DNA from 2 places in the Nocardia sp. NPDC057668 genome. Region 1 is predicted to be linked to the other one. Evidence: predicted binding sites of a transcription regulator. Region 1 holds the regulator's gene; the other holds the start of a gene.

Region 1 (12,271 bases):
TCGAGCCGCAGCGCGGCGGCCCACCGGTGCTCAGCGTCTACGTGGACAACTCCTTCGAGGAGCGCGGCAATCTGACGGCCACCCCCGCCGGTGCGATCCTGCGGACATCCCCTTTCAAGGGTTAGGCGAGGCGACGATGGTTTCTCAGCATTCCGGCCTGCGGGTCCGCGACTCCGATCGGGTCGACGCCTGCTCGCTGCTCGATTCCGCCCGTGCCGCAGGCGAATTGAGTGAATCCGAACATACCCAGCGCACCGCCGCCGCGATGCGGGCGCGCACCTTCGGCGATCTCGACGCGCTCATCTCCGATCTCCAGATTCCGCGAAACCTGGTGGACGCCCCGCTGATTCGGCCCGAACGGCGACTGCCGCGGCGGCGCTGGATCGCGGCCGCGGGCACGGTGGCGGTGGCCGCGCTGCTCGGCTCGTTCTTCGGCTGGGTGAGCGAACCGGATCCGCCGCGCACCGCGCGCACCGACGGCACCACCGGTCAGGGCTTCGGCAGCTTCCTCGCCGCCTACCGGGCCGAGTACGGGGACTCCCCGGTCGACGACGTGACGCTGTACCCGGACTACGTGCGGGTGGACCGGCCGATCGAGGGCAATCGGTCCGAGGACCTGACCTACCGCGACGGCCGTTTCGGCAACTCCTCGACCAGTTCGCGCAGCGGCAGCACCGAATCGTTCCAGCTCACCGATATCGACGTGCGGGCGATCGCCGCGATCCTGGCGGGCGCGCCGCAGACCCTGCGCGTGCCCGGCGGCGCGATCAGTCATGTCTCCATCCACCGTTCGCCCGGCGCGACCGATCAGAGCCCGGTGGTGACCGTCTACGTCACCGACGGCACGCAGCAGGGGCATATGGACATCGCCTTCTCCGGCGAACCGCGCGAGGTGTTCCCCGAAGACGGGAAGTGAGCCCGGGGCGCGCAGCCCGACGACGCCGGCCGGGTGGTCCGCCCCGGCTCGCGGACCCCGGTCTACCCGGGCGTGCTCACCCCGAGCGCGTCGAAAGTTGCGCGTCCTTCGATCACAATCCGGACCCGAACCCTGGTTAGAGACCGTTCGGTATGCACACAATGGCACTCGGCCCGGCGTCCCGGGATTTTTTTCGAGCCCGGGAATACATCTCCGAAGCCGCTCGTTGGTGCAGATCAGACACAAGTTGAGCGAGTTCGACTCAAGTTAGAGTTGCATCCGATAGACAATCGATGCAGGATTGAGCTGACCACGCTCAGTGTTGCTGTGGACCATGCCCCGCCGTATCGCGGGAGCGAGGTCCAGTGGCATGGACGCAGGTAATCAACTAGGAGGAAACACCATGGCTCGTGCGGTCGGTATCGACCTCGGGACCACGAACTCGGTCATCGCCGTTCTCGAAGGCGGTGAGCCGGTAGTCGTCGCCAACTCGGAGGGTTCGCGCACCACCCCGTCGATCGTCGCCTTCGCCAAGAACGGCGAGGTTCTCGTGGGTCAGCCCGCGAAGAACCAGGCGGTCACCAACGTCGATCGCACGATTCGGTCGGTCAAGCGCCACATGGGCGAGGACTGGACCGTCGAGATCGACGGCAAGAAGTACACCCCGCAGGAGATCTCCGCGCGCACGCTGATGAAGCTGAAGCGCGACGCCGAGGCGTACCTCGGTGAGGAGATCACCGACGCGGTCATCACCGTCCCCGCCTACTTCGAGGACGCGCAGCGCCAGGCGACCAAGGAAGCCGGCCAGATCGCGGGCCTCAACGTCCTGCGCATCGTCAACGAGCCCACCGCGGCGGCGCTGGCGTACGGCCTGGACAAGGGCGACAAGGAACAGTCCATCCTGGTCTTCGACCTCGGTGGCGGCACCTTCGACGTCTCGCTGCTCGACATCGGCGAGGGCGTCGTCGAGGTCCGCGCGACCTCCGGCGACAACCACCTCGGTGGCGACGACTGGGACGAGCGCGTCGTGACCTGGCTGGTCGACAAGTTCAAGGCGTCCTCGGGCATCGACCTGACCAAGGACAAGATGGCCCTGCAGCGCCTGCGTGAGGCCGCGGAGAAGGCCAAGATCGAACTGTCGTCCTCGCAGTCGACCTCGATCAACCTGCCCTACATCACGGTCGACGCGGACAAGAACCCGCTGTTCCTCGACGAGCAGCTGACCCGCGCCGAGTTCCAGAAGATCACCGCTGATCTGCTGGACCGCACCCGCAAGCCCTTCCAGTCCGTCATCAAGGACGCGGGCATCGCCGTCGGCGACATCGATCACGTTGTCCTCGTTGGTGGTTCGACCCGTATGCCCGCCGTGTCGGAGCTGGTCAAGGAACTGACCGGCGGCCGTGAGCCCAACAAGGGCGTGAACCCGGACGAGGTCGTCGCCGTCGGCGCCGCCCTGCAGGCCGGCGTGCTCAAGGGCGAGGTCAAGGACGTCCTGCTGCTCGATGTCACCCCGCTGTCGCTGGGCATCGAGACCAAGGGCGGCGTGATGACCAAGCTCATCGAGCGCAACACCACGATCCCGACCAAGCGGTCCGAGACCTTCACCACGGCCGACGACAATCAGCCGTCCGTGCAGATCCAGGTCTTCCAGGGTGAGCGCGAAATCGCTTCGCACAACAAGCTGCTCGGCTCCTTCGAGCTGACCGGCATCCCGCCGGCCCCGCGTGGCGTGCCGCAGATCGAGGTCATCTTCGACATCGACGCCAACGGCATCGTGCACGTGACCGCGCGTGACAAGGGCACCAACAAGGAAAACACGATCAAGATCCAGGACGGCTCCGGTCTGTCCAAGGAAGAGATCGATCGCATGGTCAAGGACGCCGAGGCGCACGCCTCGGAGGACAAGGCCCGTCGCGAAGAGGCCGAGACCCGCAACCAGGCCGAGTCGCTGGTGCACCAGACCGAGAAGTTCATCAAGGACAACGAGGACAAGGTCCCGGCCGACATCAAGACCAAGGTCGAGGCGGCCATCGCCGAGGCGAACGAGGCGCTCAAGGGCACCGACATCGCGGTCATCAAGTCCGCGGTGGAGAAGCTCGCGACCGAGTCGCAGGCGCTGGGCCAGGCCATCTACGATGCCTCGGCGCAGGAGCAGGGCGCTTCGGCCAACGGCCAGGGCGCGCCCGACGCCGATGACACCGTCGTCGATGCCGAGGTCGTCGAGGAGCCGGAGAAGAAGTGACGAATCCGAACCCGGAGCAGGAACCGAATACGGTCTCGGGTGAGGTAGGCGAGGCCGCGGCGGAGGAATTCGCCGCGGCTTCGGCCGCAGATGCGCTCGCCGAGGACTCCCTCGCCGACGCCATCAGCGCCGAACTCGCCGAGCGCACCTCGGACCTGCAGCGGCTCACCGCCGAATACGCCAATTACCGCCGCCGCGTCGAGCGTGACCGTCAGGCCACCATCGACAACGCGAAAGCGACCATCGTGAGCGAATTGCTCCCGGTGCTGGACGATCTCGACCGGGCGCGCGCGCACGGCGATCTCGAGAACGGCCCGCTCAAGTCGGTGGCCGACAAGCTGGTCACCGCCCTGCAGAAGCAGGGGCTACAGGACTTCGGTTCGGAGGGCGAGCCTTTCGACCCGACCCTGCACGAGGCCGTGCAGCACGAGGGTTCCGGGCACGACCCGGTACTCGGCATGGTCATGCGCAAGGGCTACCGCTTCGGCGATCGCGTTCTGCGGCACGCACTGGTCGGTGTCACCGACTCGGTGGCGGATCTGAACGGCGCTGCCGCGCCGGACTCGGCGAACGGCGGTCCCGATGCCGCTGGCGTCGAGTAATACGACAGCGACCCCGACCGGGGTCCGGACACCGGTTCCGGTGTCGATCGAATCGAAAGGAGGGGATGCCCGGTGAATCGGGAGTGGCTCGAGAAGGACTTCTACAAGGAGCTGGGTATCGCCTCCGGCGCGACCCCCGAAGAGATCAAGAAGGCGTACCGCAAGCTCGCCCGTGACCTGCACCCGGACAAGAACCCGGGTGACGCGAAGGCCGAGGAGCGGTTCAAGACCGTCAGCGAGGCGCACGCCGTGCTGTCGGATCCGGATAAGCGCAAGGAGTACGACGAAGCGCGAAAGCTCTTCGCCAGCGGCGGTTTCGGCCGCGGCGGCTTCTCGCCCGGCGGTGGTTACAGCCAGGGCGGCGGCGGTTTCTCCGGCGACTTCAATCTCGGCGATATCTTCGGCGGGGCGCAGCCCGGTGGCGCCGACGGCGGACTGGGCGACATCCTCGGTGGTTTGTTCAACCGGGGCGGAACCCGCACCTCGTCCCGGCCGCGCCGCGGCAGCGACGTGGAAACCGAGACGACGCTGGGCTTCCGCGAGGCCGCCCAGGGCGTGACGGTGCCGCTGCGCATGACCAGCCCGGCCGCGTGCACCACCTGCCACGGCAGTGGCGCCAAGCCCGGCACCAGTCCGCGAGTGTGCCCGCACTGCAACGGAACCGGCGTGGTCAGCCGGAACCAGGGCGCGTTCGGGTTCAGCGAACCGTGCGACGACTGCCGGGGCACCGGGTCGATCATCGACGATCCGTGCGTCGACTGCCGGGGCGCGGGCATCCAGAATCGGACCCGCACCATCACGGTGCGTATCCCCCCGGGTGTGCGCGACGGACAGCGGATTCGGCTGGCGGGCCAGGGTGAAGCGGGTCTGCGGGGCGCGCCCCCGGGGGATCTGTTCGTCACCGTGCACGTCAGCCAGGACAAGGTCTTCGGCCGCAACGGCGACGATCTGACCCTGGTGCTGCCGGTCAGCTACAGCGAACTGGTGCTGGGGACAACGGTTTCCGTGCCGACGCTGGAGGGCCGGGTCGGCGTGAAGGTGCCCCCGGGCACCGCCGACGGCCGCACCCTGCGCGTGCGCGGGCGCGGTGTGTCCAAGCGCGACGGAGGCGCCGGCGATCTGCTCGTCACCGTCAAGGTCGCGATACCGCAGAAGCTGGACGATGATGCCACCGAGGCGCTGCGGCGCTACGCGGAGGCGGAGAAGACCAGTGGCTTCGATCCGCGTGCTGGATGGGCAGGTGCGTAATGAGTCATGATCCGAAGAAGGCCACCGAGGCGCAGTACTTCCTGATCTCGGTGGCGGCGCAGCTGGCGGGCATGCACGCCCAGACGCTGCGCACCTATGACCGCCTGGGTCTGGTGTCGCCGCAACGCACTTCCGGCGGCGGCCGGCGCTACTCGGACCGGGATGTGCAGCTGCTGCGCGAGGTGCAGCGGCTGTCCCAGGACGAGGGCGTCAACCTGGCGGGCATCAAACGGATCATCGAGCTCACCAATCAGGTGGAAGAGCTACAGCAGCGGGTCGCCGAACTCGGTGCGGAGGTGGAGCGGTTGCGGGCGGGCTACCGGCCGGACCTGACTCCGCCGCAGCGCAGTACGGCCCTGGTGGTGTGGCAGCCCCGCCATCGGCGGAATCTCCCGTAGCGGAGGTTCGGCAGCGACAGGCAGCGTCCCGGATTCCGGGGCGCTGCTTTTGTTTCGGGCGGGGGTGCCGGGTGGTGTTCGCACTGATGCGGTTTGTTGCAGGCAATGTGCTGAATTTAGTTGTGTGCGGCAAACAATGGTGTTGCGGGGGATGCGGGGTGGCGCCGGGGGTTTCGGGGTAATACATTTAGACCGGTCGGTTGGGAATTTGTGAATTTTGCTGGATTTGTCGTGAGCGACTTGGGGATTTCGGAACCGTCAGGGTTGCGGTGGGGTCGCTCGTTTTCTGAGTCTTGCAAAACGGATCACGCATGGTCGATGGGTGAAAACCCGTGTCGCACGGCGTTTCCTAGTTGATCAGTCTGTTTTCTGGGGAGATTGCTCGCCTTTGCCTGGTTTTCAGGGAATTGCAGGGGTGTGTTTGAAAGGTCCCGTTCCGTTGCTGGCAAACCTCGCCTACACTTGCTCACCAACGGCTGCTGTCGAGTGTCCCGCAGCACTGCACTCGCCGGATTCGCCTGTGTTCGAGTGCGAAATGGGGTTGTGACACAAATGGATTCGCGGACCGTCGCATTGATAAGAACGACGTTCAAGGCGGTTGCTGCGGAGGACGGCGGCCCCGAAAAACTCGCTCGATCTTTCTACGCCATCCTCTTCACCGATTACCCACAGGTGCGGGACTTCTTCCCCGCGGCCCTGGACGCCCAGCGCGACCGCCTCGTCAAGGCCATCGCCTACGTGGTGGACAGGCTGGAGGAGCCGGACAAGCTCCTGCCCTTCCTCGCGCAACTGGGCCGCGACCATCGCAAGTACGGTGTCGTCGCCGAACACTATGCGGCGGTGGCCAAATCGCTGAAGACCGCGATGCAGGCGTACGCGGGCACCGAGATGTGGACCGACGAGGTCGAACAGGCCTGGGATGCCGGGCTCGGCGTCATCGCCGACACCATGATCGGCGCCGCCGATTCCGAGAGCACCCCGCCGGTGTGGACCGGCACCGTGATCGAGCACCGCGAGGTCCTGCGCAATCTCTCCATCGTGCGCCTGCAACTGGACCAGCCCATGCAGTACGCGGCCGGCCAGTACATGAGCGTGCAGGTGCCCTCCCGCCCCCGGATGTGGCGCTATCTCTCGCCCGCGATTCCCTCGAATCCCAGCGGCGAGATCGAGTTCCACATCCGCGGCGTCACCGGCGGCTGGGTCAGCCCCGCGATGGTCGGCCACACGAAGGTCGGCGAACGCTGGCTGATCGGCTCCCCCCTCGGCGGCCTCGGCGTCCCCCGCAACACCCGCCGCAAGATGCTGATGGTCGGCTGCGGCACCGGCATAGCTCCCCTACGTGCCCAGCTGATGGCCATGACCCAGCGCCGCTCGAACCCGAAGGTCGACATCTTCGTAGGCGGCCACTACCCCTGCGACCTCTACGACCTCGAGGTCCTGAGCCAACTGGCCCAGGCGAACAAATGGCTGACGGTCCACCCCGTCACCGAAAGCGAAGAAAATCCCTGGTGGCACTTCGACACCTCGACGGAGGAGCCGAAGGAGTACCCCGGCCTTGAACCCCGCCGGGTAGGCCAAATAGGAAAGATAGTGGCAAGTTTCGGCGCCTGGGAAGATCGCGACGTCCAAATAGTAGGCGCCCCCTCGATGGTCCAAACAACGAAGTTCCGCCTGATGGCGGCCGGGATCTCGACGAAAAACATCCGCCACGATCCCCTGTTCTAACGGGCGCGGGTCCCCCCAAACCCCCGCGCCGCTGCCGTACGACTGGCAGCGGCGCGGGTTCACCAACTCTTCCGCGTCGGCCACCGTCGAGATCGTCGTACGACACGGCTGCTCTGTGGAAGCCCGTGCTACAGCCACCCTGCGAGTTCGGCCACAGCTTCGGTGGCAGAGGCGATTTCATCGCGAGCCGCCCGGCACGACTCCCGGATCTCGTCGAGGAACTCCCGCGACGCAACATCGCCGTTGGGCAGTGCCGTCAACGCACGCATGGTCGCGGTTTGAGCCTCTTGCTCCAGTCGCTGCAGCCTTCCCGGCGGCGGTGGGGTTTCGCCGGCACGAACGATGACCGCGGTCTGCCCGCTCAGCCGGAAGTCGAAGTCCCCGAGCAGTGTTTCCAGGGTCTGACCGGACAGCTCCGCCCGCGCGGGGCGCGGATCCGACAGAAGCGCGATCGCGTTCACGGCAAGCAGCGCGGACTGTACGACGAAGAACGACGTGTCTGACTCGTCCGGATCGAAAGATTCCGCCAGCTCTTCGAATTCTTCAACGGTCGCGGCCGAATCGCCGTCGTCGGCGTCACCGGCGGCCGCGCTCCACGCCAGTTCGAGGATGCCGGAAAGCTGTTCCCCCTCAACATGTTCCGCAAGGGCCTGAAAAATCCCGCTTCCGCGCTCCGCGCAGGCGAGGGCGAAGACGACGAGACCGGCCGGGCTCGTAGCGTGGAGCTCCCGGTAGATGTCGGCATTGCGAGTCAACCTAACTCTCCCCTCATTCTCTCCTTGGAGTATGGAGCGGCACCTACAGCAGGAGCTGTCGGCATTTATCGCCGACCTGCCAACCCTGACCTCGGCGGAGCTCGATCGCGTGTGCGATTCGGGCGCAGAGCTCGGTGCGGTTGCAGGAGATGGGGCGTCGCGTCCTTACCGCGGCCGACTTGGATGAGGTAATCGCCGAATAACCGGTTTGATCCGTGGTTAGCGTCCGGGCGGTTCCTCAGAAGGCCTCGTAGCGGATGTTTTCCATGGGCGTCCCGGTGTCGACCAGGATGTCGACCGTCGTCTCCACCGCCGTCATGCCGCCGCAGACCAGGATCTGCTGGTGGTCGAGGGGGGCGAACCGGGACAGGGCCGCGGCCAGGGGGCCGGGGACCAGCTCCTCGGGGTGGAAGCCTATGTCCACACGGCACTGGTCGTACCAGGGGTCGGGGTGGGCGGGGTCGTTGTCGGAGTCGACCACGGGAACTATTGTCAGCCAAGGGAGTTCGTTGCCGAGCAGGGCCAGCATGTCGGCGGCGTAGAGGTCGCGGGGGTAGCGGGCGCCGACGAACAGGTGGGTGCGGGGCGGGTGGGGGCGGCGGGTCAGGTCCAGGAGGAGGGCGCGCAGGGGAGCCAGGCCTACACCGTCGGCGACCAGGATCAGTTCCGCGGCGGCCTCGTGGACCGCGAGCCAGCCGGCGGGAGCGGTGATCCGCCACTCGTCGCCCGCGCGGGTGTCGGTCACCAGGGAACCGCTGCACCAGCCCCCGGGGACCGCGCGGACATGGAACTCCAGCTTGCCGTCCAGGGACGGCGGGAGCGCGGAATACAGGCGGCGCACCATGTTCGGGTGCTGCGGTGTGCGGACCTCCACCGACTGGCCGGGGGCGAAGGGCACGAACTCACCGATCAGGCGGACCACCGTCGTGTCCTCGCGCAGGCGGTGCACGCCGACCACGGTGGCGGTCCATTCGGTCACCGGGCCGAGGGGGATCTCACCGGTCTGGTCGGGGTCGAGGGTCACCGCACACTCCTGATCGTTCCACTACCGAACTGGTAAACAGCTGTCCTGCAAGGGCATTCGCCCGCAGTGATCGGACTACACCGGATCGGTGCTGATATTGCGCTCCGGCGTGCCGACCGCCATCAGCGCCCGTCTGGTGTCGGCGATCATGCGCGCCGACCCGGCGATCTGAATCTGCCGGTCCTCCCAGGCGCCGAAACTCGCCACCACCGCGCCCAGGTTACCGATCAGCCGCCGATGCATGCCGAACGGCGGATCCGCGGGCGCGTGGGGATGCCACCACGGGTTGGTTTCGTTCTCGCACACCGGAATAACGGTCAACCACGGGTTGCTCTGCGAGAGCTGCCAGAGGTTCTCCACATCGTAGAGATCGCAGGGATAGCGCCCGCCCATGAACAGGTGCACGCGCGGATTGATGCCGCGCCTGCCCATCTCGATCAACTGCGCCCGGATCGGCGCGATGCCGGTGCCGGAACTGATCATCAGCACATCGCGGCGGCTGCGCAGATCCACGTGCAGCCCGCCCAGCGGCGCCGCGATCATCCAGCGATCGCCCACCTCGGTCTCGTTGACGATGGCGGGACTCACCCAGCCGGTGCGCACCTTGCGCACGTGGAACTCGATCTCCCCGTACGGGTTGGTCGGAATGGCCGGTGACAAGTATCGCCACATCTTGGGCCGCTGCGGAATCGCGATCGGCACGTACTGGCCCGCCTGATACGGGATCGGGGTGTCCGACTGCAGCCGCACGATGGCCAGGTCGTCCACCACCCGGCGGTGCCCGACCACGGTGGCCTCCCAATAGGGCTGCGACTTATCGGAATTGGCGCCGATCGCCATGGACGCCGAGATCAGGATGGTGATGTCCTGCCACCCCTGCTCCAGCTCGCGGCTCCAATACCCGGTGCCGTTGTAGCTGCGGAACGCCGCCAGCAGCGCCCGGCCCGCCATGTCGTAGTGGGCGGCCTCCACACCGTACTTGCGGTGGTCGCGCGCGAGTTGCTCCAGGAAGCGCTGTGCCCGGTCCCAGTCCTCGAGATTGTCCAGCACGAACTGGATGGCCGTCATCAGCCGCTTGGGCTGCATGTCCATGGCGGAAGGAAAGAGTTCCCGCAAGCCGGGAATCTCTGCGAAGAGGTGACCGTAGAACGCGCTGATCAGCCGTTCGGGCCCGTGCGGTGCCTCTACGACTGTCCGGAAGTTTGCGCGGACCAGCGCTGCCGAACGCGCATCCACGACGTCGAACATTCCTTTCGTGTGCTGTACCCCGGACGCACCCGGTTCCAGGGCGCCCTCCGCGTCAAGTATCCCTGAAAAAACGGTGGTCGCACGGATATAGCCGGAGCAGGCCAATTTGTGTAACCCGAGGTTCAGATGACGAGCACCGTCTTACCACGCGCACCGGAGGCGCCGATAACATCGGGTGCTCCCTCCAGCGGCGGGGTGGCGTCGATCGGCACCACCAGATCGCCGTTGCCCACGTCGCGCAGCAGCTCCCGCAATTCCGGTGCGCCACCGGAGGATTCGAAATCCCCGCCGCGAATGCCGCGCCCCTTCAGATCGGCGCCCCCGGCGGACCCGGCGGTGGTGTAGGCCGCTCCGCCGTCCCGCACCAGCTCCGCGTTCGCGCCGAATCCGGCCGGATCGCTCACCAGATCGAAGAGCACGTCGACCCCGCCGGGTGTGCTCATTCGCACGGAATCGGCGACCGACAGCGGGCTCGATTGCTCCCGGGTGGGCGAATCGCCGACCGGGATCCGCCCGTAGTCGACCACCTCGGCCGCGCCCAGGCGAATCATCCGATCGGTGTCGTCGGGCCGGGCGGTGGCGATGACGTGCGCGCCCGCCAGCGCGGCCAATTGCACCAGGTAGGACCCCACCCCGCCGGACGCGCCGACCACCAGCACCCGCTGCCCGGCGGTGAGCCGCGCGGCGTGCACCAGATCCAGGGCGGTGATCCCCGCGGTCGGCAGGGCCGCGGCCTGGATGGAGGTCACCGAATCGGGCACCTTGGCGATGATCGAGGCGGCCGGGACCACGATGTACTCGGCGAAGGTCCCGTGCCCCACCGGCGGAATCAGGAACTTGCCGACCACCCGGTCGCCGACGCCGAAATCCTCGATGCCCGCGCCCACCGAGGAGATGACCCCCGCGCCGTCCACGCCGGGGATCATCGGGAACTCGTGCGGCAGCTTGCCGTCCAGGAAACCGTCGATGAGGCGCTTGTCGAACGGGTTGACCCCGGCGGCGTCGAGCTGGATCTGCAGGGTCCCGGGCCCGGCCTCGGGGGTCGGCATCTCGGTGACCTCGGCCCTGCCGCCGAACTCACGAACCACGATCGCGCGCATTGCTGCTCCATTCGTTCGGGGTGTATTCCGAGCCGAGCATGGGACGAGCGGGTGATGCGTCGACGAACGGCCTCATCGTAGGCCGATATGCCCCGTGTGCACCGTGATTCGGGCCAATCGGCCCGCCGCGCGGCGAGTAGCGTGAGGGGGCAGTGCGGCGGGGCCTGAAAATATTGAACTTGAGCGGAACAGACTCAACTTCTACTGCGTTGAAACCGGCAAAGCAATCAGTAGGAAAGGGGACTTGTGGACTCGTTCAATCCCACCACCAAGACTCAGGCGGCCCTGACCGCCGCCCTGGGAGCGGCCTCGGCGGCCGGCAATCCGGAGATCCGGCCCGCGCACCTGCTCGTGGCGCTGCTGGATCAGACCGATGGCATCGCCGCGCCGCTGCTCAAGGCCGTGGGCGTCGACCCCGCGACGGTGCGGGGCGAGGCACAGGACATCGTCGACCGTTTGCCCCGGGCCTCCGGCGCGACCACCACCCCGAATCTGGGGCGCGAGGCGCTCGCCGCGGTCACCGCCTCCCAGCGGCTGGCCACCGAGATGGGAGACGAATACGTCTCCACCGAACACCTCATGGTCGGCCTGGCCGCCGGTGACTCGGACGTCTCGCAGCTGCTGCTGAAGTACGGCGCGACCGCGGACACCCTGCGCGAGGCGTTCACCGCCGTGCGCGGCAACGCCCGCGTCACCACCGCCGATCCCGAGGGCAGCTACCAGGCGCTGGAGAAGTACTCCACCGACCTGACCGCCCAGGCGCGCGAGGGCAAACTCGACCCGGTCATCGGGCGCGACAACGAGATTCGGCGCGTGGTGCAGGTCCTGTCGCGGCGCACCAAGAACAACCCGGTGCTCATCGGCGAACCCGGCGTCGGCAAGACCGCCATCGTGGAGGGCCTGGCCCAGCGCATCATCGCCGGGGACGTGCCCGAATCGCTGCGCGGCAAGAAGCTGGTGTCGCTGGATCTGGGCGCGATGGTCGCGGGCGCGAAGTACCGCGGCGAGTTCGA
Region 2 (12,271 bases), 260 kb from region 1:
AACGCCCCGAGGTCGAACTTCTGCACCCGGGTGAACGGGTTGATCTCGACGATGCCGCTGACCAGTTCCGGCGCTTCGGCGGCGGCGATGGTCGCGGCGCCGCCGGAGAGCGAATGCCCGACGATGACGGCCGGCCCGCCGAGCTTCGCGATGACGGCCAGCAGGTCCCGCGCCACGTCGGTGCGGCTGATGGCGTCCTTCCCGGTCTCGGAAGGCCAGTTCAGGCTGGATTCGCCGTGGCCGCGCATGTCGACGCTGACCACCCGGTAGCCCGCCGCCGCGATGAGGGGCGCGAGGTACCGGTAGGCCTGCCGCCGATCGCCGATGCCGTGTGCGAGCAGCACCAGCGGGCCGTCGCCGATCGAGTCGTAAGCGATGCGCCCGCCGTCGATGTCCAGGTACTCGGTCATGGTGTCCCTCTCTCCGCAGGAGTGAAGCTAAGTTCGATAGCCATAAAGCTAATAGCTTTAGCCATGCGCGTCAACCCCCGGGTTCCGGCTCGGTCCCGGACCGCCGCCCGCGGCGGGCAATCCGTGGACTTTCCGTGGTGCGTTCCGTGGTCGGCACGGATGTCCCGCGCCCGCCCCGGAAATACCGTTGAAGACATCACAACCAGCGAGAACAGGAGCCCGACACCATGACCGCCACCCCCGCCAAGGGCATCAAGACGGTGCTCTACCCGGTATCCGATCTCACCGCGGCCAAGGCGCTGTACACCGCCCTGCTCGGGGTGGAGCCGGAGATCGAGGGCACCTACTACGTCGGCTTCACTCTCGACGGCCACCACATCGGCCTGGTGCCGGACGGCGGCCCGCAGGGCAACACCACCCCGGTCATCTACTGGGAGGTCCCCGACATCGAGGCCAAGCTCGCCGAACTGGGACAGGCCGGCGCGAGGGAGCAGCAGTCCCTGCGCGACACCGGCAACGGCCGCCGCGTCGCCGAGGTGCTCGACGCCGACGGCAACATCCTGGGCCTACTCCAGGACCGCTGAATCCCCAAGTCCCCCAAACATTCCCGCCGCAACGGCACCGAAACACCACCGGAGGAACCCGACATGACCACCGACACCGCCACCAAGACCACCGTCGGCTTCTCGGACGCCGAGCGCGCCGCGATGAAAGCCCATGCCGCCGAACTGAAGACCGAGGCCCGGCGCGGCGGCAAGTCCAGCAAGGCCGACGGCACCGCCGACGTCCTGGCCAAGATCGCCGAGATGAACGACTCCGATCGCGCCCTGGCCGAGCGGGTGCACGCCATCGTCACCGAGCACGCCCCGCACCTGATGCCCAAGCTCTGGTACGGCATGCCCTCCTACGCCAAGGACGGCAAGGTGCTGTGTTTCTTCAAGAGCGCCGAGAAGTTCAAGTCCCGCTACGCCACCGTCGGCTTCGAGGACAAGGCCGGGCTCGACGAGGGCACGATGTGGGCGACCTCCTTCGCGCTCACCGGCCTGACCCCGGCCGACGAGGCGTTCCTCGGCGCGCTGGTCGCTCGCGCCGCCCGGTAGTTCCGAGGCGGAAATACCCTCTGAACTGTGCGTTCGCCCGGGTCACCACGCGGTGGCCCGGGCGTTCGCCGGTGGCGAACAAGGTCGCGGAATTACCGGGCGGGGGTCGGGGTTGATTGGGTAACGCTCAACCTGAGTTGAGTAGGAGACGCTCAATCTTGGAAGAGGTAGAAGTCGTGACCAACACCCAGAACCTTCCGGTCCTATTCCTGACCGATCCGATCGTGCTGCCCGGCATGATCGTGCCGATCGAGCTCGACGAATCCGCACAGGCCGCCATCGACGCCGCCCAGGCCGGCAAGGTCAACCAGGTGTTGGTCGCGCCGCGGCTGGAGCAGGGTTACGCCGCCTACGGCGTGGTCGCCGGCATCGAACAGGTCGGCCGCATGCGCGGCGGCGCGCCCGCCGCGGTCCTCAAGGCCGAGCGCCGGGCGAAGATCGGCCACGGCGTGACCGGCCCCGGTGCGGCCCTGTGGGTCGAGGCCGAACCGGTCGAGACCCCGCCCGCCGACGGCCGCACCAAGGAGCTGGCCGCCGACTACAAGAAGCTGGTCGTGGCGGTGCTGCAGCGTCGTGAGGCGTGGCAGCTCATCGACGCGGTCAACCAGCTCTCGGACCCCGAGGCCATCGCCGACACCGCCGGCTGGGCCCCGTACCTGAGCCATGACGAGAAGCGCGAACTGCTCGAAACCCTCGACGTGGCAACCCGTTTGACCAAGCTCATCGAGTGGACCAAGCAGCACATCGCCGAGACCGAGGTCAACGAGAAGATCAGCGAGGACGTGCGCGAGGGCGTCGAGAAGTCGCAGCGCGAATTCCTGCTGCGCCAGCAGCTCAACGCGATTCGCAAGGAGCTGGGCGAGGACGAGCCCGACGGCGCGGAGGACTACCGCACCCGGGTCGAGAACGCCGATCTGCCCGCCGACATTCGCGAGGCCGCGCTGCGCGAGGTCGGGCGGCTGGAGCGGGCGAGCGATCAGAGCCCGGAGTCGGGCTGGATCCGGACCTGGCTGGACACCGTCCTGGAACTGCCGTTCGGCGTGAAAACCGAAGACAGCACCGATGTCTCGGCCGCGCGCGCGGTGCTGGACGCCGATCACCACGGCCTGGACGAGGTCAAGGACCGCATGGTCGAGTACCTGGCGGTGCGTGCGCGCCGTGCCGCGCGCGGCCTGGAGGTCGTGGGCGGCCGCGGTTCCGGCGCGGTGCTGGTGCTGGTCGGCCCGCCCGGCGTGGGCAAGACCTCGCTGGGTGAGTCCGTGGCACGGTCGCTGGGCCGCAAGTTCGTTCGCGTCGCCCTGGGCGGCGTGCGCGACGAGGCCGAGATCCGCGGGCACCGGCGCACCTACGTCGGCGCGCTGCCCGGCCGCATCGTGCGGGCCATGAAGGAGGCGGGTTCGATGAATCCCGTCGTCCTGCTGGACGAGATCGACAAGGTCGGCTCCGATTTCCGCGGTGATCCGGCGGCGGCGCTGCTCGAGGTCCTGGACCCCGCGCAGAACCACACCTTCCGCGATCACTACCTGGACCTGGATCTGGACCTGTCCGACGTGCTGTTCATCGCGACCGCGAATGTCATGGACACCATCCCCGGCCCGCTGCTGGACCGCATGGAGCTCATCACGGTCGACGGCTACACCGAGGACGACAAGGTCGCCATCGCCCGCGACTTCCTGATCCCGCGTCAGCTCGAGCGCAACGCGCTCACCGCCGACGAGGTGGAGGTCACCGACGAGGCGCTGCGCGAGGTGGCGGCGAACTACACCCGCGAAGCCGGTGTGCGGCAGATGGAACGGCTCATCGCCAAGGCCCTGCGCAAGGCGGCGACCAAGCTGTCGGAGTCGGCGGACACCAGCGCACTGTCCGAAAGCATCATCACCGCCGGTGAATTCGTTCCGGACGCGCCCGGCGCGAGCGGAAACGACTCCACCGCACTGGGTTACGACGCACGGCTGGGCTACGAGCCGGCCACCCCGGTGACGGCGGCCGATCGATTGGTGATCGGCGTCGGCGACCTGAAGGACTACCTGGGCCGTCCGCGCTTCACCCCCGACGGGGTGGAACGCACCGCGGTGCCCGGTGTCGCAACGGGTTTGGCGGTGACCGGCGCCGGCGGCGATGTCCTCTACATCGAGGCCAATGCCGCCGAGGGTGAGCGTTCCCTGACCCTGACCGGTCAGCTGGGCGACGTCATGAAGGAGTCCGCGCAGATCGCGCTCACCTACGTGCGCTCGCACCTGGAGGAGATCGGCATCGAGCCGAAGGTCCTGGACCGCAACATCCACATCCACTTCCCCGCGGGAGCCGTTCCCAAGGACGGTCCGTCGGCCGGCGTCACCATGGTCACCGCCCTGGTCTCGCTCGCCCTCGACCGCCAGGTCCGCGCGGATGTCGGAATGACCGGTGAGGTCACCCTCAACGGCCGCGTCCTGCCCATCGGCGGGGTGAAGCAGAAGCTGCTCGCCGCCCAGCGCGCGGGTCTGAAGACCGTTTTCATCCCCGCCCGCAACGAGCCGGATCTCGACGACGTCCCCGCCGAGGTCCTGGCCGCCCTGGATGTCCGCCCCGTCGCCGACGTGGCCGAGATCCTGGCCTACGCCATCGAACCGGTCATCGAACCGGCGTTGGACGGCCGCCCCCTGAGCGCCACCGCCTGATCGGCGCTCACCCACCGGCCGCGCGTGTCTCCCACACGCGCGGCCGGTGTCGTATCCGACTGGGCTATCGCAGGGCAAACGAACGGCCCGCGGATGTTTCACATGAAACGAAATCCGCACGGTCCGTTCGTTTCTCGTACGGTGGGTGGTTGTGATGACTGTCGCCAGCTGGAATGTGCTGCATCGTGTCCATGCCGACAACTGGGCCAGTGAGATTGCTGGTCGGTGGCCGGACGAGACCGACCGGATAGCGGCGGTCACCGCCCTGGTGGCCGGGCGCGCCGATCAGGTGATCGCCCTGCAGGAGGTCAGTGGCGATCAGCTCGCTGATCTGCGAAAGTCCCTACCGGAGCGAACTTTTCATACCCTGCGGTATCCGCGGGTGCCCAGGCCGAAGCAGGTTGCCTCGCAGTTGTCCGAGGGCTTCGAGGCGCTCGTACTGATCGTGGACGGCCCGAGCCGCACCCTCGCCGCCGAGCCGTTCGACAACGATCCGGGCAACGGCGCGCTGGTTGTGGAGGTCGCCGGGGTGCGGGTGATCGCGACCCATGTCACCGGGGACAATCGGCGGAACCGGCAATTCGCCCGGCTCGCGGAGCTGGCCACACCCGGTCCCGCGGTGCTGCTCGGCGATTTCAACGCCGACAGCAGCACCGTGGCTACCGCCCTCGGCGCGGATTTCGAGATCGCTGTATTCGCACCGGACGGTCCCGCCACCCGCCCGCGCACGACGACCTCGAAGTCCCAGTTCATCGATCACGTCATCACGCGCGGCCTCGCGGTGCGCGAGGCCGCGGTGGTGCCGGTGGCGGGGGTGTCGGACCACAATCTGGTCCGCGCCGCCGTCGGCTAGCTCAGAACTCGCCGGCCACGCCCAGCACGGTGCGGCCGGAGTGGGTGCCCTCGAGCACGGCGTGCAGGACCGACCCGGCCTCGGTGACGGGCGCGTAGTTCTCCAGCACCGAAAGGCTCTGCGGGTTCAGGTCTTTCGCGAGGCGGGCCCAGAGCTCGCGGCGGGCCGCGATGGGGTGCTGCACCGAGTCGATGCCGAGCAGGGACACCCCGCGCAGAATGAAGGGCATGACGGTAGTGGGCAGGTCGGTGCCGCCGGTGAGACCGCTGACCGCCACCGCCCCACCGTATTTCGTGGTGGACAGGATGTGCGCGAGCGAGGTGCCGCCGACGCTGTCGACCGCGCCCGCCCACAGCGATTTGCCCAGCGCCCGGACCTTCTCGCCCTCGGCGGGCAGCCGGCCGATCACCTCGGACGCGCCGAGGGTGGTGAGCAGTTCGGTGGTGCCGAGCTTGCCGGTGGAGGCGATGACCTCGAAGCCGAGCGTGGACAGGATGTCCACCGCGACGCTGCCGACGCCGCCGGTCGCGCCGGTCACCAGGATCGGGCCGGACGCGGGGGTCAGTCCGTGGTCGAGCAGGGCCTGCACGCTCAGCGCCGCGGTGTACCCGGCGGTGCCGATGGCCGCGGCCTCGCGCGGGGTGAGCCCGTCCAGCTTCACCACCCAGTCGGCGGGCACGCGCGCGTACTCGGCGAAACCGCCGTGCTGGGAGACGCCGATGCCGTACCCGTGGGCCACCACCAGGTCACCGGCCGCGAAGTCCGGGCTGTCCGAGCTGAACACCTCGCCGGTGATGTCGATGCCCGGAACGATGGGATAGTCCCGCACCACACCGCCCCCGGGGGTGATGGCGAGACCGTCCTTGTAGTTGGCGCTCGAGAAGTGCACCTTGATCGTCACGTCACCGGCGGGCAGGAAATCCTCGGTGACCACCTCGCGTTCGAGCGTGATCCCGCTGTCCGACTTGCGTGCCACCATCGCCTGGAACTCCATGCACCGAGCATAGGACCCGGCCACCGGACGCGACAGGGCCCGACGCCGCGGACGCGACAGGGCCCGCCCTACGGACGCGGCATTACCCCGCGGGTAATCGCTTTCGCTCACGCCCTTCGCGACCATTGTTCCAGCACGCGAAAAGCAAAGGAGCGCAGCCGATATGCCGACCTACCAGAGCACCGACGGCACCACCCTCGCCTACGAGGACTACGGCACCGGGGACCCGATTCTCTTCGTGGCGGGCTGGTCGCTGAACTCGGAGATGTGGGAGTACCAGCTGCACTACTTCCTCGACCGCGGCTACCGGTGCGTCCTGCCGGACCGGCGCGGGCACGGCCGTTCCGAGCGCCCGAGCACCGGCTACGACGTGGACACCCGCGCCGATGATCTGGCCCGCCTCGTCGAGCACCTGGACCTGCGCGACTTCACGCTCGTCGCGCATTCGGCGGGCGGCGCGGAGGCGGTGCGCTATCTGGCCCGGCACGGGCAGGATCGCGCGGTGCGCCTGGCCCTGCTGGCGCCCGCGATCCCGTACCTGTGCCAGACCCCGGACAACCCGGTGGGCGCCCCGCTCGAGCTGCTCGAGGCCTCCCTGCACCAGCTGCGCACCGACCGTCCGCAGTGGTTCGCCGATCGCGCGCAGGGCTATTTCGCCACCCACCTGCGCCCCGGCACGAGTCGTGCGGTGATGGACCTGGAGATGAGCCGCTGCCTCTCGGCCTCCCCGTACGCCTCGGTCGAGGTGCAGCGTCAGCTCTTCACCTCCGATCACCGCCCCGATGTCGAGGCGCTGACCCTGCCGACCCTGCTGCTGCACGGCTGGGCCGATCAGTCGATCCCGATCGAGATCAGCAGCAGGCAGGCGGTGCTGCTCGCCCCGCACGCGGTGCTGAAGGAGTACCCCGACGCCGGGCACGGCCTGTACATCACGCACGCCGCCGAGGTGAACGCGGAAATCCTGGCCTTCATGAAGGAATGAGCGGGGGACCCGGGAAGTGCCCCCCGCGCGGTGGCGGACCAGCGACCACACAGCCGCGGTGACCTTCGCCCAATCACGGCCTCGGCCGGCACATCCTGGTGCCCGCCCTTGGAACCGGTGCGCACACCCTCGATCGTGTCCACCGCGGCAATGCGGTCCACGACCTGACGGCCGGACGCCGGTCACCGCGTGCGGCGCGGCCCCGCGGTCGGCCGCCGGGGTGCAGCGACCGGCCGAGCGGCGGGGTGCGGCGACCGGCCAGGCGGCGGGGTGCGGCGACCGGCCAGGCGGCGGGGTGCGGCGACCGGCCGGGCGGCGGGCCGGAGGCGGGGCGCGGCGGGTTGCCGCCGCTCCCCGATTCTCGGCTCAGGCGAACTTCGGCGCCCGCTTGCCGACGAACGCGGCGATGCCCTCGGCGCCGTCGGCCGATTCGGCGGAATTCGTGATGAACGCGGCTTCGGTGGCCAGCTGCTCCTCGAGCGTGTGCTGCCCCGACACCAGCAGCAGCTTCTTGACGTGCGCGTTCGAACCCTTGGGCCCGGCGGCGAACTGCTCGGCGAGCTGGTCGACGGTCGCGGCGAGCTCGGCGTCGGCGACGACCCGGTGCAGCAGTCCCCACTCCAGGGCCTCGGCGGCGGTGAGCACGCGGTTGGTGAGCATGAGGTCCTGGGTGCGGCGCAGGCCGATCAGGCGCGGCAGGTAGTAGGACGCGCCACCGTCCGGGCTCAGCCCGACCTTGGTGTACGCCATGGTGAATTTGGCGGATTCGCCCGCGACCACCAGGTCACCGGCCACGGCCAGGCTCATGCCCGCCCCGGCGGCGGTGCCGTTCACCGCGACGATGAGCAGCGCGTCCATGCGGGCCAGCGCGGACACGGCCTCGTGCAGGGTGCCGGCCAGCTTTTCGATGAACTGCCCGGTGTCCGAGCTGTTCGACATGGCCTGCAGATCGCCGCCCGCGGAGAAGAACTTGCCCGCGCCGGTGAGCACCACGACCTTCACGGCCGGATCCTCGGAGCAGTAGGTTGCGGCCCGGACCAGCTCGTCGGCCAGCGCCTGGTCGATGCCGTTCGCGGCGGCGGGCCGGTTCAGGGTGATGCGCGCGATCGGGCCGGCGGGCTCGAAGCTGATGTTCTCGTACTTGGTCATCGGATGCGTGCCTTCCGTCTGTATTCCTGGTCCCAGCATGTCAAACGCGGCCGCTCACCCCGGTTCGGGACCGAATTCGACGCGGACGCCGAGCAATCGGATGGGGCGGTCCAGCTCGAAGGCGTGCAGGACCAGCAGCGCGGTCCGCACGACCTCGTCCACGTCGACGGTGGGGCCGCGCAGTTTCTTCTGTTTGGTGCGGGTGTAGAAGGTGCTGGTGCGCACGGTGACGCCGACCCGCTGCACGCTGCGCCCCTGCGCGATGGTCTCCTCGGCCACCAGGGTGGCGAGCCGGGTGACGGCCGCGTCGAATTCCGCGTGTTCGGTCAGATCGGCCGCGAAGGTCTCGGAGTGGCTGCGCCCGACGGGTTCTCGCGGCTCGGCGACGTCCGTGTCACCGGCGCCGTGCCCGAGTACCCACAGATAGGGTCCGGTATTCGGGCCGAATTCCGCGGCCAGCGCCGCGCGGTCGGCGGCGGCCAGTTCGCCGACGGTGTGAATGCCCAGGGCCGCCATCCTTTTCGCGATGCGCCCGCCGACGCCCCACAGCGCGGTGGTCGGGCGGTGCGCCATGAGCGCGGTCCAGTTGTCCGCGGTGAGCCGGAAGACGCCGGCGCCCGCGCCCGGGATCGGTTCCTCGGCGGCGCCGGATTTGCCGACCGCCTTGGCGAATCCGGTGGCGAGTTTGGCGCGGGTCTTGTTGTCTCCGATGCCGACCGCGCTGGTCAGCCCCAATTCCTCGATGGCGGTGCGTATTTCGCGGGCCAGCCGTTCGGGGTCGTCGGTGTCGGCGGCGAGGAAGGCCTCGTCGAAGCCGAGCACCTCCACGCGCCCGGGGAAGGTGCGCAGCACGTCCATGATCTCGTCGGAGGCCGCGGCGTAGGCGGGCAGATCCTGGGGCAGGAACACCCCTTCCGGGCAGTGCCGCAGCGCGGTGCGCAGCGGCATGCCGGCGTGCACCCCGCGCGCCCGCGCCGGGTACGAGGCGCACGAGACCACCTTGCGCGGTTCCTGCGGATCCCCGTTCCCGCCCACGATGACCGGGAGTCCGCGGAGTTCGGGATGGCGGCGAAATTCGACCGCGGCCTGGAATTGGTCGAGGTCGACGTGCAACAGCCAGCGCGCCACCCCTCCGTCATACCGCATGGTCTGTGGAAATGCCGGGATTCGGGGTTGCGGGACACGGCGGGACAGAACTAAATTCTGTATATGAAGATTCGAGATCGGTTGCTGCTGGCGGCCGAGCGGCAGTTCGCCGAGCACGGCGCTCTCGATGCGACGCTCACCCAGATCCGGGACGCGGCCGGCGCCAGCGTCGGCGCGCTCTACCACCACTTTCCCGACAAGGCCGAGCTGTACCGGCAGGTCTGGGCGCACGCGCTCACCGACTATCAGCGGTGCTTCTGGGCGGCCGTGGGCGACAGCGCGGACGCCGAGGCCGGGGTGCGCGCGGCGGTGACCGCGCACCTGCGCTGGGTCACCGAGAACCAGTACCGCGCACAGGTTCTCACCTCGGCGCGGCCGCCCGGGGTCCGGGACAGCGAGAGCAATCGCGAGTTCATGCGCAACGTCGCGCGGTGGTGGCGCACGCACGCGAACTACGGCGCGGTGCGTGAACTCGATTTCGATCTGCTGTACGCGCTGTGGCTGGGACCCGCCCAGGTGTACGCGCGGGGGTGGCTCGGCGGCGAGATCGTCACCGCGCCGATCGACGTGGCGCCCCAGCTGGCCGACGCCGCGTGGCAGGTGCTGCGCACCGACCGAACCGACGCACAGGAAGAACGGGCATGACAACGGAACTGAATCTCGAACTGGGACAGCGGATTCTCGACGCACAGGGCTTCAGCCGGCTCATCGGCGCCGAGCTGACCGCACTGGGTGACGGCCGCGCGACCCTGGAGATCCCCGTCCGCCCGGAACTGAACCAGCAGTTCGGCTACGTGCACGGCGGGGTGCTGGCCTACGCGGCCGACAACGCGCTGACCTATGCCGCGGCCACGGTGCTCGGCTCGAACGTGCTGACCGGCGGCTTCACCATCACCTATCTGCGGCCCGCGGCGGGCGAACGACTGCGCGCGGAGGCGAGCATCATCGGCGCCACCCGCCGCCAAGCCGTCTGCCGCTGTGAGGTTTTCGCGGACGGACCGGACGGGCCGGTGCTGTGCGCGGTCGCGCAGGGCACCACCCGCGGTGTCGAGCGCGAGCTCAGCGGGAACGGCGCAGCCACTCCATCGGCGAGCGATACGCGTAGCGCGCCTTGACGACTCCGGTCTCCAGCTGACCCACCACCCGGATCAGCGGTGCGCCCGGGAACCGCGGCATGCTCACCCGATCGGTGACGGTCGCGTCCGCCCCGCGGCGCACGCCCTCGAGATCCACCCGCCAGCCCCGGGGTACCACGATCACCACGGTGCCCGAACCGGCGTGCAGCTCGAGATCGATCTCCCGGCGGGTGCAGTGCGCCGTGGTGAAGTCGATGACGACCCGGCCCGAAGTGCAGTGGGCCACCAGCTGTTTGGGCACCGTCCACTGTTCCGGGGTGCGCTGGAAACCGGAGGTCACCCGCAACTCCATCGGGGGTTCCGCCAGCGGCGACCGCGCCGGCGCGGCATGGCCCGCCAAGCGCGTCTCGGGAAAGCGGAAAGCGGAAACCCGCTGCTGCTCCGTCGTACGACTCACTGATACTCCTCCCCCGGCCTGTGAAACAAGCATCCGATCGGCTGTGCCAGGGAAGTCGAATTATGCCGTACACCAGGGGGTTTCGGACCGGCCGGACCTTAACGGTCCGGTTACGGCCCGGTCTCGCTCCGGCACCTGATGAAGATCATGATCAACGCGAAATCGTTGCGGGACTGGTCCGGGCCCGATCCGCGGATTCCGGCGCTCGGTTCCCGTCGGGTCAGCGCTGCCCGAGATAGATGGTCGACGCGCCGAGCATGAAGATGTCCTCGCGCGTGGCGATGAAGGTGGGCGCGGTGGAATCCAGCAGTGCGTCGATGGTTTCGCGATCCGCCGCCGCGATGTCCGCGCCGATATGGGTGCGCAGCGCTTCGAGCCAGGCGACCACGCTGTCGCGGACCTCCTTGCTCGGGGGCGCGGGGTGTTCGGTCAGCACACTGAACGAGGTGACCGTGTGCAATCCGGCGCGTTCGAGCGCGGTGCCCCAGCCGTAGGGCATGCGCACGGCGGCCGGGATCTCCGCGCGCATGCGCCCGAAGCCCGCGTCGCGCGCGGCCAGCAGGCGGTCCTGCAGACCGGGTGCGCCGATGCCGAGATCCCAAGGCAGACAACGGGTGCCGAGTCCCCCCTCGGACAGCGCCAGCCAGCCTTCCGGGTGCAACAGCCGGGCGAGCCGGTCGGTGCCCGCCTGCTGATCGGGCAGGTGGTGCACCATGCGCGAGGCCCACACCACGTCCGCCCGCGGCACCAGGTCGGCCAGCGCGTCGTCGGCGGCGTCGGCGTGCACGGTCTCGACCCGGACCCGGTCGTCCCCGGCGAGCGCGTTGTCCACGGTCGCGCGCGCGGCCTCGATGAGCTCGGGCACCGCGTCCACGATCACCAGCCGGCCGCCGCCGCGGCCCGCCAGCTCGCGGGCCAGCGCGGCGCTCTGGCCGCCGGCGCCCGCGCCGATGTCGACGATGGTCGGGAGTTCGGTGGTGACCAGGCCGATGAGCCTGCGCGCGATCAGCGCGCTGCTCTCCTCGCCCATGGCATCGTCCCGGCGCAGGTTGGCCAGTTGCAGGGTCCAATCGATGCCGTCATGGGTGTGCCCATGACCGTGACCGTGGGACCGGCCGTGCGAGTGGTCGTGGCCGGTCCCGTGTGAGTGCCCGTGCCCATGACTGTGCGTGTGTGCTCCCATGGGTTCGACGCTACTCATCGTGGTCTCAGGCGGCCGCCGGGGTGGCGTCATCGGCGAACTGGGTGCGGTACAGCTCGGCGTAGCGCCCGTCCGCGGCCAGCAGCTGGGTGTGGGTGCCGCGTTCCACGACGCTGCCGTGCTCGAGGACCACGATCTGATCGGCGTTGCGGATGGTGGACAGCCGGTGCGCGATCACCAGCGCGGTGCGGCCGGCGAGCGCCTCGGCCAGGGCCTCCTGCACGGCGGCTTCGGAGGTGGAGTCCA

What was found. Region 1 encodes HspR, which represses chaperone genes until heat shock. Its sites were predicted from a motif close to ANNTGAGTNNNNNNNACTCANNT; they were not measured.
Region 2: a site for HspR is predicted at 1,646-1,668, ahead of lon (endopeptidase La). Genes of this name have one in related genera too.

The regions. Positions count from the first base shown of each region.
Region 1 is NZ_JBHVIC010000006.1:146,292-158,562, reverse strand. It holds gene ACFVBH_RS31430 (DUF1707 domain-containing protein) at 1-125, shown strand, start outside; gene ACFVBH_RS31425 (DUF1707 domain-containing protein) at 137-916, shown strand; gene dnaK (molecular chaperone DnaK) at 1,320-3,158, shown strand; gene grpE (nucleotide exchange factor GrpE) at 3,155-3,760, shown strand; gene dnaJ (molecular chaperone DnaJ) at 3,833-5,008, shown strand; gene ACFVBH_RS31405 (heat shock protein transcriptional repressor HspR) at 5,008-5,406, shown strand; gene ACFVBH_RS31400 (globin domain-containing protein) at 5,959-7,131, shown strand; gene ACFVBH_RS31395 (hypothetical protein) at 7,260-7,886, opposite strand; gene ACFVBH_RS31390 (FAD-binding oxidoreductase) at 8,125-8,910, opposite strand; gene ACFVBH_RS31385 (FAD-binding oxidoreductase) at 8,986-10,146, opposite strand; gene ACFVBH_RS31380 (NADP-dependent oxidoreductase) at 10,281-11,258, opposite strand; gene clpB (ATP-dependent chaperone ClpB) at 11,505-12,271, shown strand, end outside.
Region 2 is NZ_JBHVIC010000006.1:409,493-421,763, reverse strand. It holds gene ACFVBH_RS32525 (alpha/beta fold hydrolase) at 1-410, opposite strand, end outside; gene ACFVBH_RS32520 (VOC family protein) at 638-994, shown strand; gene ACFVBH_RS32515 (DUF1801 domain-containing protein) at 1,058-1,510, shown strand; gene lon (endopeptidase La) at 1,747-4,167, shown strand; gene ACFVBH_RS32505 (endonuclease/exonuclease/phosphatase family protein) at 4,322-5,020, shown strand; gene ACFVBH_RS32500 (acryloyl-CoA reductase) at 5,022-6,014, opposite strand; gene ACFVBH_RS32495 (alpha/beta fold hydrolase) at 6,178-6,996, shown strand; gene ACFVBH_RS32490 (enoyl-CoA hydratase-related protein) at 7,363-8,145, opposite strand; gene ACFVBH_RS32485 (DNA polymerase IV) at 8,200-9,273, opposite strand; gene ACFVBH_RS32480 (TetR/AcrR family transcriptional regulator) at 9,355-9,936, shown strand; gene ACFVBH_RS32475 (PaaI family thioesterase) at 9,933-10,406, shown strand; gene ACFVBH_RS32470 (hypothetical protein) at 10,351-10,824, opposite strand; gene ACFVBH_RS32465 (class I SAM-dependent methyltransferase) at 11,045-12,007, opposite strand; gene ACFVBH_RS32460 (ABC transporter ATP-binding protein) at 12,033-12,271, opposite strand, start outside.